4 regions of the Methylotenera mobilis JLW8 genome follow, and region 1 is predicted to be linked to each of the others. Evidence: predicted binding sites of a transcription regulator. Region 1 holds the regulator's gene; each other region holds the start of a gene.
The links. The regulator sigma-54, encoded in region 1, starts transcription at its own class of promoters, with help from an activator protein. The targets are predictions, from matches to a motif close to TGGCACNNTTCCTGCT.
Positions count from the first base shown of each region.

Region 2: the regulator sigma-54 is predicted to act here: its motif matches at 1,653-1,668, upstream of nirB (nitrite reductase large subunit NirB).
Region 3: the regulator sigma-54 is predicted to act here: its motif matches at 1,454-1,469, upstream of MMOL_RS11570 (TorF family putative porin).
Region 4: the regulator sigma-54 is predicted to act here: its motif matches at 1,779-1,794, upstream of MMOL_RS01520 (prepilin-type N-terminal cleavage/methylation domain-containing protein).

Region 1 is NC_012968.1:2,340,022-2,343,207, reverse strand. Features, by position in the region: gene lptA (lipopolysaccharide transport periplasmic protein LptA) at 1-122, shown strand, start outside; gene lptB (LPS export ABC transporter ATP-binding protein) at 172-894, shown strand; gene MMOL_RS10945 (RNA polymerase factor sigma-54) at 891-2,468, shown strand; gene hpf (ribosome hibernation-promoting factor, HPF/YfiA family) at 2,614-2,940, shown strand; gene hprK (HPr(Ser) kinase/phosphatase) at 2,979-3,186, shown strand, end outside.
Region 2 is NC_012968.1:1,802,320-1,805,505, reverse strand. Features, by position in the region: gene MMOL_RS08380 (alginate export family protein) at 44-1,489, shown strand; gene nirB (nitrite reductase large subunit NirB) at 1,713-3,186, shown strand, end outside.
Region 3 is NC_012968.1:2,473,339-2,476,524, forward strand. Features, by position in the region: gene MMOL_RS11560 (YifB family Mg chelatase-like AAA ATPase) at 1-1,108, opposite strand, end outside; gene MMOL_RS11565 (accessory factor UbiK family protein) at 1,114-1,344, opposite strand; gene MMOL_RS11570 (TorF family putative porin) at 1,524-2,456, shown strand; gene MMOL_RS11575 (P-II family nitrogen regulator) at 2,520-2,858, shown strand; gene MMOL_RS11580 (ammonium transporter) at 2,870-3,186, shown strand, end outside.
Region 4 is NC_012968.1:330,574-333,759, forward strand. Features, by position in the region: gene MMOL_RS01515 (ATP-binding protein) at 1-1,632, opposite strand, end outside; gene MMOL_RS01520 (prepilin-type N-terminal cleavage/methylation domain-containing protein) at 1,877-2,551, shown strand; gene MMOL_RS01525 (ABC transporter ATP-binding protein) at 2,720-3,186, shown strand, end outside.

The DNA.
Region 1 (3,186 bases):
AGCCGGCGGAGCCTGCCAACAAACCTAAGCCTGAGACCTCTACTGGCCCAATCCCTACGGTGAAAGACACAAGGTTCAGCCGTACTTTGGAAGTCAGTAGAAATGCCGGTACTGCACAATAGTGTTGAAGCGATAATTGCATGATAAGTAAACCATGATAAGTGAACAAAGATGAGCGAATTAACTGTAGAAAGTTTGCGTAAATCCTACGGTGCCCGTACGGTAGTGCAGGACATCTCGTTAACGATTAAAAGTGGTGAGGTGGTCGGGCTGCTTGGCCCGAATGGCGCGGGTAAAACCACCAGTTTTTATATGATAGTGGGTTTGGTGGCGCTGGACGCCGGTAGGATTGCCTTGGATGGCACGGAGCTCAGTCATTTGCCGATTCATATGCGTGCTAGGATGGGTTTGTCCTATTTGCCGCAGGAAGCCTCCATTTTCCGTAAATTGACGGTGTCTGAAAACATTCTCGCTATCCTGCAGTTGCAGGACATTCCTGAAGACGAAATGTCAGCCCGTTTGGAATCGCTGCTGGAAGAGTTGCACATCACGCATATCCGCGATAGTGCCGCGGTGAGTCTGTCTGGTGGCGAGCGCCGCCGTGTAGAAATTGCACGCTGTTTGGCATCAGACCCCAGTTTTATTTTGTTAGATGAGCCGTTTGCTGGCATTGATCCGATTGCGGTGATTGATATCCAGCAAATTATCCGCTTCTTAAGTGCGCGCAATATTGGCGTGCTGATTACTGATCATAACGTGCGTGAAACTTTGGGTATTTGCGACCGTGCTTATATTGTGAATCAAGGCCATGTGTTTGCTTCAGGCGTGCCAAGTGAGATTGTGGCCAATGAAAGCGTACGTGAAGTGTATTTGGGTAAAGATTTCCGCCTATGAAGCAAGGGTTACAACTAAAGTTTTCACAGAATCTATCGCTGACGCCGCAGTTGCAGCAGGCGATTCGCCTGTTGCAACTTTCAACGCTGGAGCTGAATCAAGAAATTGATGTGCTGATGCAAACTAATCCCCTGCTGGAACGGGGTGACGACACCGAGGATGAGTACGGCAACGCCGTAGAGCCGGTGGCTGACGGAGCCGACTTATCTGCTACCAGCCCTGAGTCTGCAGAGGCTAAGCCTGAGTTTGAAAATTTTGATGCTGAGTATGCGGAATCTGCGAGTGAGTTCAATGGCGCAGAGTCTGCAAATGCAAGTGTTGCGGATGTGTCCGATACGGCTGATTTTGATGTGCCAAGCACAGATTACGCAGACACGTTTTCGGCTGAGTTTAATGATGAGTTTGATGAGTTTTCCAACGGCAGCCGTTGGGATGAAAACACCATGCCGGCGGATGATGACAGTGACTTCAAGCCGCAGGAAACTTTGCAGACCAGTTTGCGTGAGCATTTGCTGTCCCAGTTAAAGTTGATGCCCTTGTCCGAGCGCGATCAATCGCTTGCGTTGATGCTAGTAGATAGCATTAATGATGATGGTTACTTGGAGCAAAGCCTGGAGGAAATTGCCGAGCTGATGCCAGAAGAGCTGGAGATAGATGCGATAGAGTTGCAAACAGCGTTGCGTCATGTGCAGCATTTGGATCCACCAGGCGTAGGTGCGCGCAGCTTAAGTGAGTGCTTGCTACTGCAGCTTGCGGTGTTGCCGAAATCTACACCGCATTTGGCGATGGCTGATTTGGTGGCTAAGCACCATCTGCAAGTGTTAGCCTCGCGTGACTTTGTGAAATTGCGTAAAGAACTAGGCTGTGATGAGGCTACCTTAAAGCAGGTGCAGCAACTAATTACCAGTTTAAATCCACGCCCTGGCAGTGCTTTTAGCCATATAGGTTCAGAGCACTATATCCAGCATGAAGTGATTGTGAAAAAGGTCAAAGGCATTTGGATTGCCAGCTTAAATGACAGTGTGATTCCTAAACTGAAGATCAACCAGCTGTACGCTGGTATCTTGAAGCGCAATCGTGATAGTTCCAGTCAGTACCTGCAAAGTCAGATGCAGGAAGCCAAATGGATGATTAAGAATATCCAGCAGCGTTTTTCTACCATTTTGCGTGTATCGCAGGCGATTGTAGATAGACAGCGCAACTTTCTGGAGTATGGTGAAGTTGCCATGCGCCCGCTAGTATTAAGAGAGATTGCCGATGAGCTTGATTTGCACGAGTCAACAATTTCACGCGTGACGACCAATAAATACATGCTGACACCGCGCGGTATTTTTGAACTTAAGTACTTTTTTGGCAGTTCAGTGGCGACCGATGCTGGCGGCACTTGTTCGGCAACCGCCATTCGCGCCCTGATTAAGCAGTTGGTGGATCAAGAAAATCCAAGGAAGCCATACTCGGATAATCAGATTACAGATTTGCTGGCTAAACAGGGTATTGTGGTCGCGCGGCGCACGATTGCCAAGTATCGTGAGTCTATGAATATCGCGCCAGCAAGCTTAAGAAAATCCTTATAAGTTGATTGTTGAAATCTACGTAAAAAATTGTTGAATTCCTTGCCACAGAGCGAATGAAAAGTTGTAAACTGAAATTGTTCTGTAAGTCTTAATCACGAACCTCTAAGAATTAATATTTGCGGAATATTTTCAAAAGGAGCAAGTCATGAATTTACAATTAACAGGTCATCATTTAGAAATTACGCCCGCTTTACGTGACTATGTCACCAGTAAGTTAACTAAAATCAGCAATCACTTTGATCATGTGATCGATGTCAAGGTGACCATGAGTGTCGAAAAGCTGGCTCAAAAGGTTGAAGCTACACTGCATGTGCCTGGTAATGATTTACACGCAGAATGCCAAGATGAGAATATGTATAGTGCCATCGATATGTTGACCGACAAGCTTGACCGTCAAGTGGTGAAACATAAAGAGAAAAATACCAATCATCACAAAGCGAATGGTGCGGTAAAGCATCAAAACATTGACTGAGTTTTTCTAGTATTTAATTCTTTTTTGTTACCTTAAATATGGCTCAATTCAACGTCGCTGAGCTATTCAAACAAACCCGCCGTAAACTCAAATTAAATTGGGTTGCAGGACTCGACGGCGGGTCAAATACTCTCACTAGCGAAACAGTTACCAAGCCATCTCTGGCTCTAATTGGACACCTTAATTTTGTACATCCTAACCGGGTGCAGGTATTGGGCTGTGCCGAGATGGATTATCTGACCAGCT
Region 2 (3,186 bases), 540 kb from region 1:
AAAGCATTAAAAACTAACTTTTAATTTAAAAGGGATTAACAACATGAAAACTAGAGCAACATTTAAGACGAATATGGTCATGGCTTGCACCGCGTTGGCATTGGCTGGCATGGCGCAAACAGCTTTTGCAGAAGATGAGGCTGCAGAGTACACCTTCTTGGACTCAATCAAAGAAGGTAAGCAAATGACTAACTTTCGTTTGCGCTACGAGAATGTGAATCAAGAAGCATATGCGAATGGTAAGAGGCTGGATACTGGGGAGGCATTTACTTTGCGCAGCTTGATTGGCTGGCAAACTGCCCCATACAAAAACTTCAGTATCGGTGCTCAAATTACAGATGTACATGAGTTTAACGATAGCTTTAACGACCGCAGATACAATACGCCAGAGCATAACAATGGCACAGCAAATGCGAGCTTGGATAAGGCGCGCTACCCGAATATCGTAGATCCTGGCTTTACCGACATTAATCAGTTGTATGTAGATTGGACCGGCATCAAAAACACTAAACTGCGTGTAGGCCGCCAACAGGTGAATCTAGACAACGTACGTTTTATCGGTGATATCGGTTTCAGACAAAACATGCAGGTGTTTGATGGTGTTTCTGTGATGAACAAGAGCATTTCTGATGTAGAGCTGTTCGCTGCGCACTTTGATAATGTGCGTCAAATCACCACTAAAGATCGCCGTGGCAATATTGAAATTGTAAATGCTAAATATCGAATTTCACCATCAGAGTCAGTGATTGGCTATGGCTACTTGGTCGATATGGAAAACTTGGCACAAAACGGTGGTAACCCGACTCAGGCTGGTACTGTAGCACAAGGTGGTAACGGCTTAGGTGGTAGTGCAGATATTCCAGCAAGTGGAACTAATTACAAACCATCTTTAACCGATGCTAGCAGTAAAACCTTTGGTTTGCGTTTAGATGGTGTGCGTCCAATCAACCCAGACTGGAAAGTGCTCTACACAGCAGAGTATGCCAAACAAACCGATTATCGTGGCGGCAGTTCATTAATTGATGCGTATTACTTCAAACTTGGTGGCGGTGCAGCTTACGGTGCATGGTCAGTGCGTTTTGATCACGAAAAACTCTCTAGCAACGATGGTAAATATGCATTCCAAACACCGCTAGGTACTAACCACTTATTCCAAGGTTGGGCTGATCAGTTCTTAACCACACCACGCCAAGGTATTGAAGATAGCTTTGTGACTGTGGCTGGTGCAATTGATAAAGTGAAACTTTATGCTGAGTACCACGTGTTCATGTCTGATGAGAAGTTCCAAACGGTAGGTACCAATAAGTTTGGTGATAAATACGGTACGGAGTTTGATGTAAGTGCAACCTATGCATTCAATAACAACCTGACCGGCAAGCTTGAGTATGCAAACTTTAGAGAAAGTGATGTATATGGCAATAATCTAAAAGGTGCTGCACGCAAAGGTGATAAAGAAATCATTTGGGCCACTGCGATGTACACATTCTAAGTATTGCACCAAAGTAGTAAATGTAGAATAAATGCACCATTATGGAATCCCATAATGGTGCATTAGCACTGTTAGAGAGCCTGCCTTAAAAAAGTGCCAATTGGCTATAAAAAATAAGTATTTGTTTTTAATGATAAAAATTATTTCATTAAAATGTGAAACTTGGCATGAATCCTGCCTATATGAGGGCAGGGTGACAATTTAGATTAATGATGGTGAAAACATGCAAAAGATGAAATTAGTAGTAGTTGGTAACGGTATGGCCGGGATGCGTACAGTGGAAGAGTTGCTGAAAATAGCACCCGATCTTTACGATATCACCGTGTTTGGTGATGAGCCTTACCCTAATTACAACCGCATTATGTTGTCTCCGGTGCTTGCAAACGAGCAAACGATTGATGACATCATTTTAAATACCAGAGAGTGGTATGCAGAGAACAATATCACCTTGCACACGAGTGCACGGGTGAACAAGATCGACCGTAAAAACCGTGTGGTTTATACAGAAGACGGCGTGAGTGCTAGTTATGATCGCCTATTAATTGCGACAGGCTCTAAGCCTTTTATGCCGCCAGTGCCTGGTAATGAGTTTGAAGGTGTGTTGGGCTACCGTGATATTAAAGATACCAACGACATGATTGAGGCTGCCAAAGTCTATAAACATGCAGTGGTGATCGGTGGTGGTCTATTAGGCCTAGAGGCTGCGAATGGCCTCAAGATTCAAGGTATGGATGTTACTGTAGTGCACAAGAATGAGTGGCTGTTAGAGCGTCAGTTAGATAAAACTGCGGGTGGCATGCTACAAAAAAACCTTGAAGCTAAAGGCTTGAATTTCTTATTGAAAAAGAATACAGAGCAGTTGGTTGGCGATGATAAAGGTCGCGTGAAAGCGGTAAGATTTAGTGATGGCCAAGAAATCCCGGCAGACTTAGTGGTCTGGGCGGTAGGTATCCGTCCAAATTATGCATTGGCAGAGTCAGCTGGCATTTACTGTAACAAAGGTATCGTGGTGAATGACACCATGCAAACTTATGACCCACGCGTATATTCAGTGGGCGAGTGCGTAGCGCACCGTGGTATTTCATACGGTTTGGTAGCACCATTGTTTGAAATGGCGAAAGTTTGTGCCACACACTTGGCTAACTTTGGTATTGGCCAATATAAAGGATCAGTGACATCAACAAAACTTAAAGTAACTGGCATTGATTTATTCAGTGCGGGTGACTTTATGGGCGGTGGTGACACAGAAGAAATTGTTTTGCACGACGCAGTTGGTGGGGTTTACAAAAAGCTCATCATCAAAAATGACAAAATCGTTGGTAGCGTGCTTTATGGGGATACCACGGATGGTTCGTGGTATTTTCAAATGCTTAGAGATGGCAAGGCGATCCATGAGATTCGCGACCACTTGATGTTTGGTCAAGATAGCCTTGGCAACACTGGTCACCAAGGCCAGGATAAAGCAGCAGCCATGACCAACGAAATGGAAGTGTGCGGCTGTAACGGTGTGTGTAAAGGCACCATCGTTAAAGCAATTCAGGATAAAGGTTTATTCACGATTGATGACGTGAAAAAACAAACTAAAGCGGGTTCAAGCTGTGGTTCTTGCGTAGGCTTGGTTGAGCAGATTCTTGCCTCTACCTTAGGTGGCGGTTACGCACCTCCATCCAGCAGCAAAGCTGTGTGCGGCTGTACCA
Region 3 (3,186 bases), 130 kb from region 1:
CTTTATAGCGCGCAACCTGATCAGGCGTGCAACGGCATTTATTGTTGAAATGCCCCAAATAACCGCAAGGGCAGGGGTTCATGGCGGCAATTAGCTGAAACTGTGCAGGGAAATCCGCCTGACGTGCCGCACGCGAAATAGTGATATGCCCGCTTTCCAAAGGCTCACGTAACACCTCCAGCACTTTACGGTCAAACTCCGGCAGTTCATCTAAGAATAAAACGCCGCGGTGTGCCAATGAAATCTCACCTGGTCGCGGCACGCCACCGCCACCCACCAATGCCACGCCTGAGGCAGTGTGATGGGGAGAGCGGAATGGACGCCGCTTCCAATGTTCCACTTTATATTGACCATTGAGCGACTGTAGCGCAGCGGATTCAAGCGCTTCGTCTTCTGCCATGCTTGGTAGTATGCCGACAAAACGGCTGGCCAGCATACTCTTACCAGTGCCGGGCGGCCCGCTCATAATCACACTATGGCCACCAGCCGCAGCAATCTCTAAGGCACGTTTAGGTGCGGACTGACCCTTAACCTCACTAAAATCTGGATAAACAATCGGTTGCGCCTGACATTGTGCGTCCAATTGCACCAATAAGGTGCGCCCAGTTAAATGTGCGCACACTTCTAGCAAGTTTTTTGCCGGATAGATCACAGCGTCACTCACCAATGCCGCCTCTAGCGCACTGTCGGTAGGCAAAATAAAGGCGCGTCCACTCTGGTAAGACTTATAAGTCATGGCCAATGCACCGCGCACTGGGCGCAATTCACCGGTGAGCGCCAACTCACCCGCAAACTCATATTGAGATAAAGCTGCTGCCGGAATCTGGCCACTTGCTGCCAATATGCCGAGTGCGATAGGCAAGTCATAACGCCCACTCTCTTTGGGCAAGTCAGCCGGTGCTAAATTTACCGTGATACGCCGTGCCGGAAACTCAAACTGTGCCGTTTGTAAGGCAGCACGCACGCGGTCTTTACTCTCTTTTACCTCAGCCTCGGGCAAGCCTACAATTGTAAAGCTAGGCAAACCATTGGCTAAGTGCACCTCTACCACTACCTCTGGCGCATCCATGCCAGTAAGCGCCCGACTATACAATACGGCTAAGCTCATCTCGCTTACTTTCCTTCTAGCTCAGCCAGCCTGGCCTCAAGTGCATCAAGCTTTGCACGTGTATTGCGTAGCACTTCAGCCTGCACCTCGAACTCCTCGCGCGTCACAAGCTCCATTTTGGTGAATGCGCCCTTTAATAGTGCATTCAGGTTTTTCTCCACATCCGACAACGGCGACGTTGCCATTACCTCTTTGATTTTATTGGATATTTCGTTAATTTTATGTGTATCTAACATATTAAATTCCTTAGTAATAAGGTCTAGTTTAGCAGATTATCTCCCAGTATCACATCAACGCCACAATCAAATGATTCAATATCATATTGATTTTAAACAGTTTTATTATTGGCACGGCAATTGCTTAATCAAAATCGTGGATTTTTTAGATAACACTTTTTTAACTTGGAGTTAATAGCATGCGTAAATCAATACTAACACTAGCTGTTTTAAGTACACTCGCCCTGCCTTCATTCGCATCGGCAACAGAAGAAACTGCAGAAACAACAGCCAAAGCACCGGAATCTGCTTGGTCATTAACATCAAACGTTGGCTTTGTTTCAGACTACTATGCACGTGGTGTTTCACAATCTTGGCATAAACCAGCTGTTCAAGGCGGTATAGACGTTGCTCACTCAAGCGGTTTTTATGCTGGTGCATGGGGCTCAAGCGTTACACCAAACACATTCCCTGACGCCACTGTAGAGTTAGATGCATACGCTGGCTACAATGGTTCAATCCCAGCAGTAGATGGCTTAGGCTACTCTGTAGGTGCAATTGGCTACTTCTATCCAGGCGGCAGCTGGAGCAAATACACATACAACACGGCACCAGGTGTTAAACAAACTCCACAAGGTGGTCGCTGGGATACCTATGAAGCTAACTTCGGCTTGTCATACAAATGGCTAAGTGCAAAAGCATCAGTTACATTAGGTGACTGGTACGGCGCGGAAAAGAAAACTGGCTGGGATGGCGGCACTAGCGGCACAACTTATTTAGAGTTAAATGCAGCATACCCATTACCATGGTACGACTTAACCTTAGTAGGTCACATTGGTCACTTGAATGTTGCTGGTGAACTTAACAAAACCTACACATCAAGTTCAGGTCAACAACCATCTGCAACAAATGAAAGTGGCAATCCTGATTACACAGATTACAAACTTGGCTTAAGCAAAGCATTCAAGATTGCTAACTCTGAAGGCTGGAATGCAGGCGTTTACTATGTTGGCAACACCAATGGTAGTTACTGGGGCAACAAAGGCTACGGTGGCTCAAGCTTTAATGGCAGCAAACAAGCTAAAGATTTAAGTGCTGATCGTGTAGTTGTGACTATCGGTCGTACGTTCTAAATTTTTCAGTAAAATAACGGGCGTAGCGCCCGTTATTGTTCTTAACAACCAAAGGAGACATACATGAAATTTGTATCCGCAATTATCAAGCCTTTTAAGCTTGACGAAGTGCGCGAGGCACTTTCAATTATCGGTGTACAGGGCATCACTGTAACCGAAGTGAAGGGTTTTGGACGCCAAAAAGGCCACACAGAGCTGTACCGTGGCGCTGAGTACGTAGTAGATTTTTTACCAAAAGTTAAACTAGAAGTAGCGATTAAAGATGAGTTGCTAGACCAAGTAGTAGATGCGATTGAAAAATCTGCAGCTACAGGTAAGATTGGCGACGGTAAGATTTTTATCTTTAATCTAGAAGAAGTCTACCGCATTCGTACCGGTGAAACCGGTGTAGAAGCTCTATAAGGGGATCAATAATGAAGAAACTACTCTCGATGTTTGCGTTAGTTACCATGTTGGGTTTCGGCTTCACAGGTAACACATACGCAGAAGATGCTGCGCCAGTGGCTGAAGCCGCGACCGCGGTTGCGCCAGCTGCCGAAGCAGCTGCTGCTGCAGTTGCACCTGCTGCGACAGAAGTTGCTCCGGCAGCTGCGCCTGCACCAGTACCAAACAAAGGTGATACCGCATGGATGTTAATTGCAACCGTACTGGTAGCTTTAATGGTAATTCCTGGCTTGGCATTGTTTTACGGCGGCTTAGTGCGCCAGAAAAACATGCTGTCTGTACTGAT
Region 4 (3,186 bases), 540 kb from region 1:
GCCTGCATGTTCCGCTTGCTGTGCGGCATGATATAAGCCAACACCCAAGCCGCTTTTGGAGCTGACGTGGGTTTTGAAGAGTTTGTCCGCGACTTCATCTGGTACTGCTGAACCGGTGTCGGTAACCTCTATGCAAAAGTGATTAGACGGCATAATAGCCACATTGATGCTAATGTTGGTTTCCAGCTTGGCTTTCTCCAGTGCATTCTGTATCAGATTATCCACCACGCTATCTAAAACGTCGGGATCGATGTCGGTTTTTGGCAAATTTGTAGGCGCTTCAAATTGCACTTGCTGATGCGCGTTGATTTGCTTGAAGCTCTTCCACCAATGACTTACCTTAGCTTGGTTCTTTTTCTCTACGCCCGGTTCTTCCAGTTTGTTCAGAGTGCTTGCAAGGCGCTGACTTAATCTTGGTAGCTGTTTCTTAATCAGGTCAACTAGTCTTGCGTCATCTGCTGCGTGATTGCTCTGCTCCGCGGCAGCAGACAGCGTGCCTAATGACTGTAAAATATTCTTGATGTCATGCGTTAACCGAGAGCCGGTTTCATACAAGCTTTGCATATAAGCATTCTGGCTGATTGTTTCCTCGCGGCGCTTTGCTTCGTAGAATTCGCCTAAAATTTGTGTAAGCAGTTGTACGTGCAGATACATGGCTGGGGTAAATTGCCAGCGCGAATACAGTGTTAAGTGCAGTTGATGAAAGCTAAAAGTAGAGATAAAGCGTGTGGGCTCACCAATCTCCTGATGGATATTTTCAGAGCGCCACGATACCCCGCTTACCCAATTTAATGCCACTAACTCGCGCATTGATGCTTGTAAAAAACCTTCGGCGGAGGTTTCGTGTTCAGCAAATGCGGCAATTTTTCTAATCCACTGTTCAAACGGTAGGCCAATGCTTAATAGGTAGCGCGACATCAGCAGCTCTAGGCCAGAAAAAGTCGCGCTAGGGTTCCATAGCCAGCTAATTGCCACTAAGGTAGTCGCTAGGCCAAAAACTGTGAAAATAAGTAGCTTTACATAATGAATTTGCCAGACAACGCCAATAGCAAAGCTGCTTAATATGACAATAATGGTCAGTAAGAAGATGAGTAGTGTGTAAAAAAAGTCAATATTTTGCGTATAGGTAAGGCTGATGTTCTTTGCTGATAAAAATAAAATGGTCAGCGGCAGTATCGGTAATACGTAGACCAAGAGTAGTTCTGCGGCCAGTAAATCATTGTCTGCGTTAAGTAGTTTAGGCACCACCCAGAGTAAGAGGATGGCTAGCAGATATGAGGCGGCGAGTATGTTCGGCACTTTTGAGTGTGTAGCCTCGCTGGATAGTATGCGCCCGCCAATCAGGGAGAATAACCCTGCAATCCAGAATGCGGTGACCCACCAGTTGGTCAGAAAAGTGGTGAGGTAAGCACCGATAAGCACAATGCCGACCATCTTCCAGGAGAGCTTGTCGCTTTGGCGCATCACGGGCTGCCACAGCAAAAAGACGCCGTAGTGGCAGAGCAGTAATGCCGTATGTAAATGACTATTCTCACCCCAGATCAGCAGTGCATGTAGTGACAGCATCAGTAGCGCCATCAGGCGATCGTGATTGTTAAGAGTTAGTCGGTAAAGCTGAAAAAGTGAGCGCATATTTTATGTTGTGTACATATTGTCAAAATTAACATACCGTCGGGATTTGAACACAAGTGTCCAATCTTTGACAATAATTTGTACGTAATGGATGTTATATCTTGTAGAATACAAGCAAATTGCTGTTGGATATAATCAATCATAGCTGGTATGTTATTTGCTAGTTAAAAATTGACACTTAACTTGGTGTTGTAACTTACATGTTTAAATTGGCGCATTGATTGCGCACAGTTCGGGGAATTAAATGAAAAGAACACAGGCAGGCTTTACGCTAATTGAGTTGGCAATTGTGCTGGTAATTATTGGCCTATTGCTTGGAGGCGTACTTAAAGGGCAAGAGCTTATTAATAGTGCTAAAGTTAAGAATATGGCTAGTGATTTTAAGAACACCCAGGTTTATATTTACGGATATCAAGATAAATACAGGGCTTTGCCTGGGGATGATGCAAATCCAACAGCCCATGTGGGCTCAACTGCCCTTAAGGCTGCCACTGGTACAGGGGATGGAGTTATTAGTGGAGCATGGGATGGAGGTGCGGGCGGAACTGCGCCTGCAACTGAGTCTGGTATATTTTGGCAGCATGTTCGATTGGCGGGCTTGGCTCCAGGGCCGACCACTGGCACTGATGCGAGCTATTATCCAACTAATGCAGATGGTGGGAGAATAGGTGTGCAAAGTGTGTCTAATTTTAATTCGCTATCTACAGGCCCGGCGGGACTAACAGGATCTTACGTTATTTGTTCCGCGGCTGTTTTAGGTAAGTATGCTAAGCAACTAGACACTGCGCTTGATGATGGGGAAACTTCCACTGGCTCGATGCGGACATACGCCACGGCAGCTGGTGGATGGGTAACTAGTAATGTTGCTACTCCGACTATTGCTGATGCTACAACCTATAATGTTTGCTTATCTTTTTAAGTAGTTATACCATGACCTATTTAAACCCACTTCGGTGGGTTTTTTTATTGGCTAACGGTTTGGTTAAGTTGCTACGAGGTTAATTTTACAGCTTGCGTAGAATCTTAATTGTTCTAAAATGGCACCTTGGGTAAAAGCAAGAAAATTAACTGAAAAATTGTGCTTTAAATGACATCAAATATTGTAGAAATTGACAACCTTTCCTTTGGGTACAGCGGTCGTATATTGCACAAAGGGATTAACATGACTTTCCCCAAAGGGAAGGTCGTTGCCATTATGGGCGGTAGCGGTAGTGGTAAGACCACATTGCTGCGCTTGATTGGTGGTCAGGTTAAGCCAACGAAAGGTGAAGTGCGTGTTAACGGGCAAGTGGTGCATGAGCAAACGCGTGATGGTATTTATCAGTTGCGCCGCAGCATGGGCATGTTGTTTCAGCATGGCGCTTTATTTACCGATTTAAGCGTGTTTGATAATGTCGCGTTCCCGATGCGTGAGTTAACGGATTTACCTGAGTCCATGATTCGTGACTTGGTACTGCTAAAGCTGAATGCAGTGGGTTTGCGCGGTGCGTATAAGTTGATGCCTACAGAATTGTCTGGCGGTATGGCGCGTCGTGTTGCATTGGCGCGTGCGGT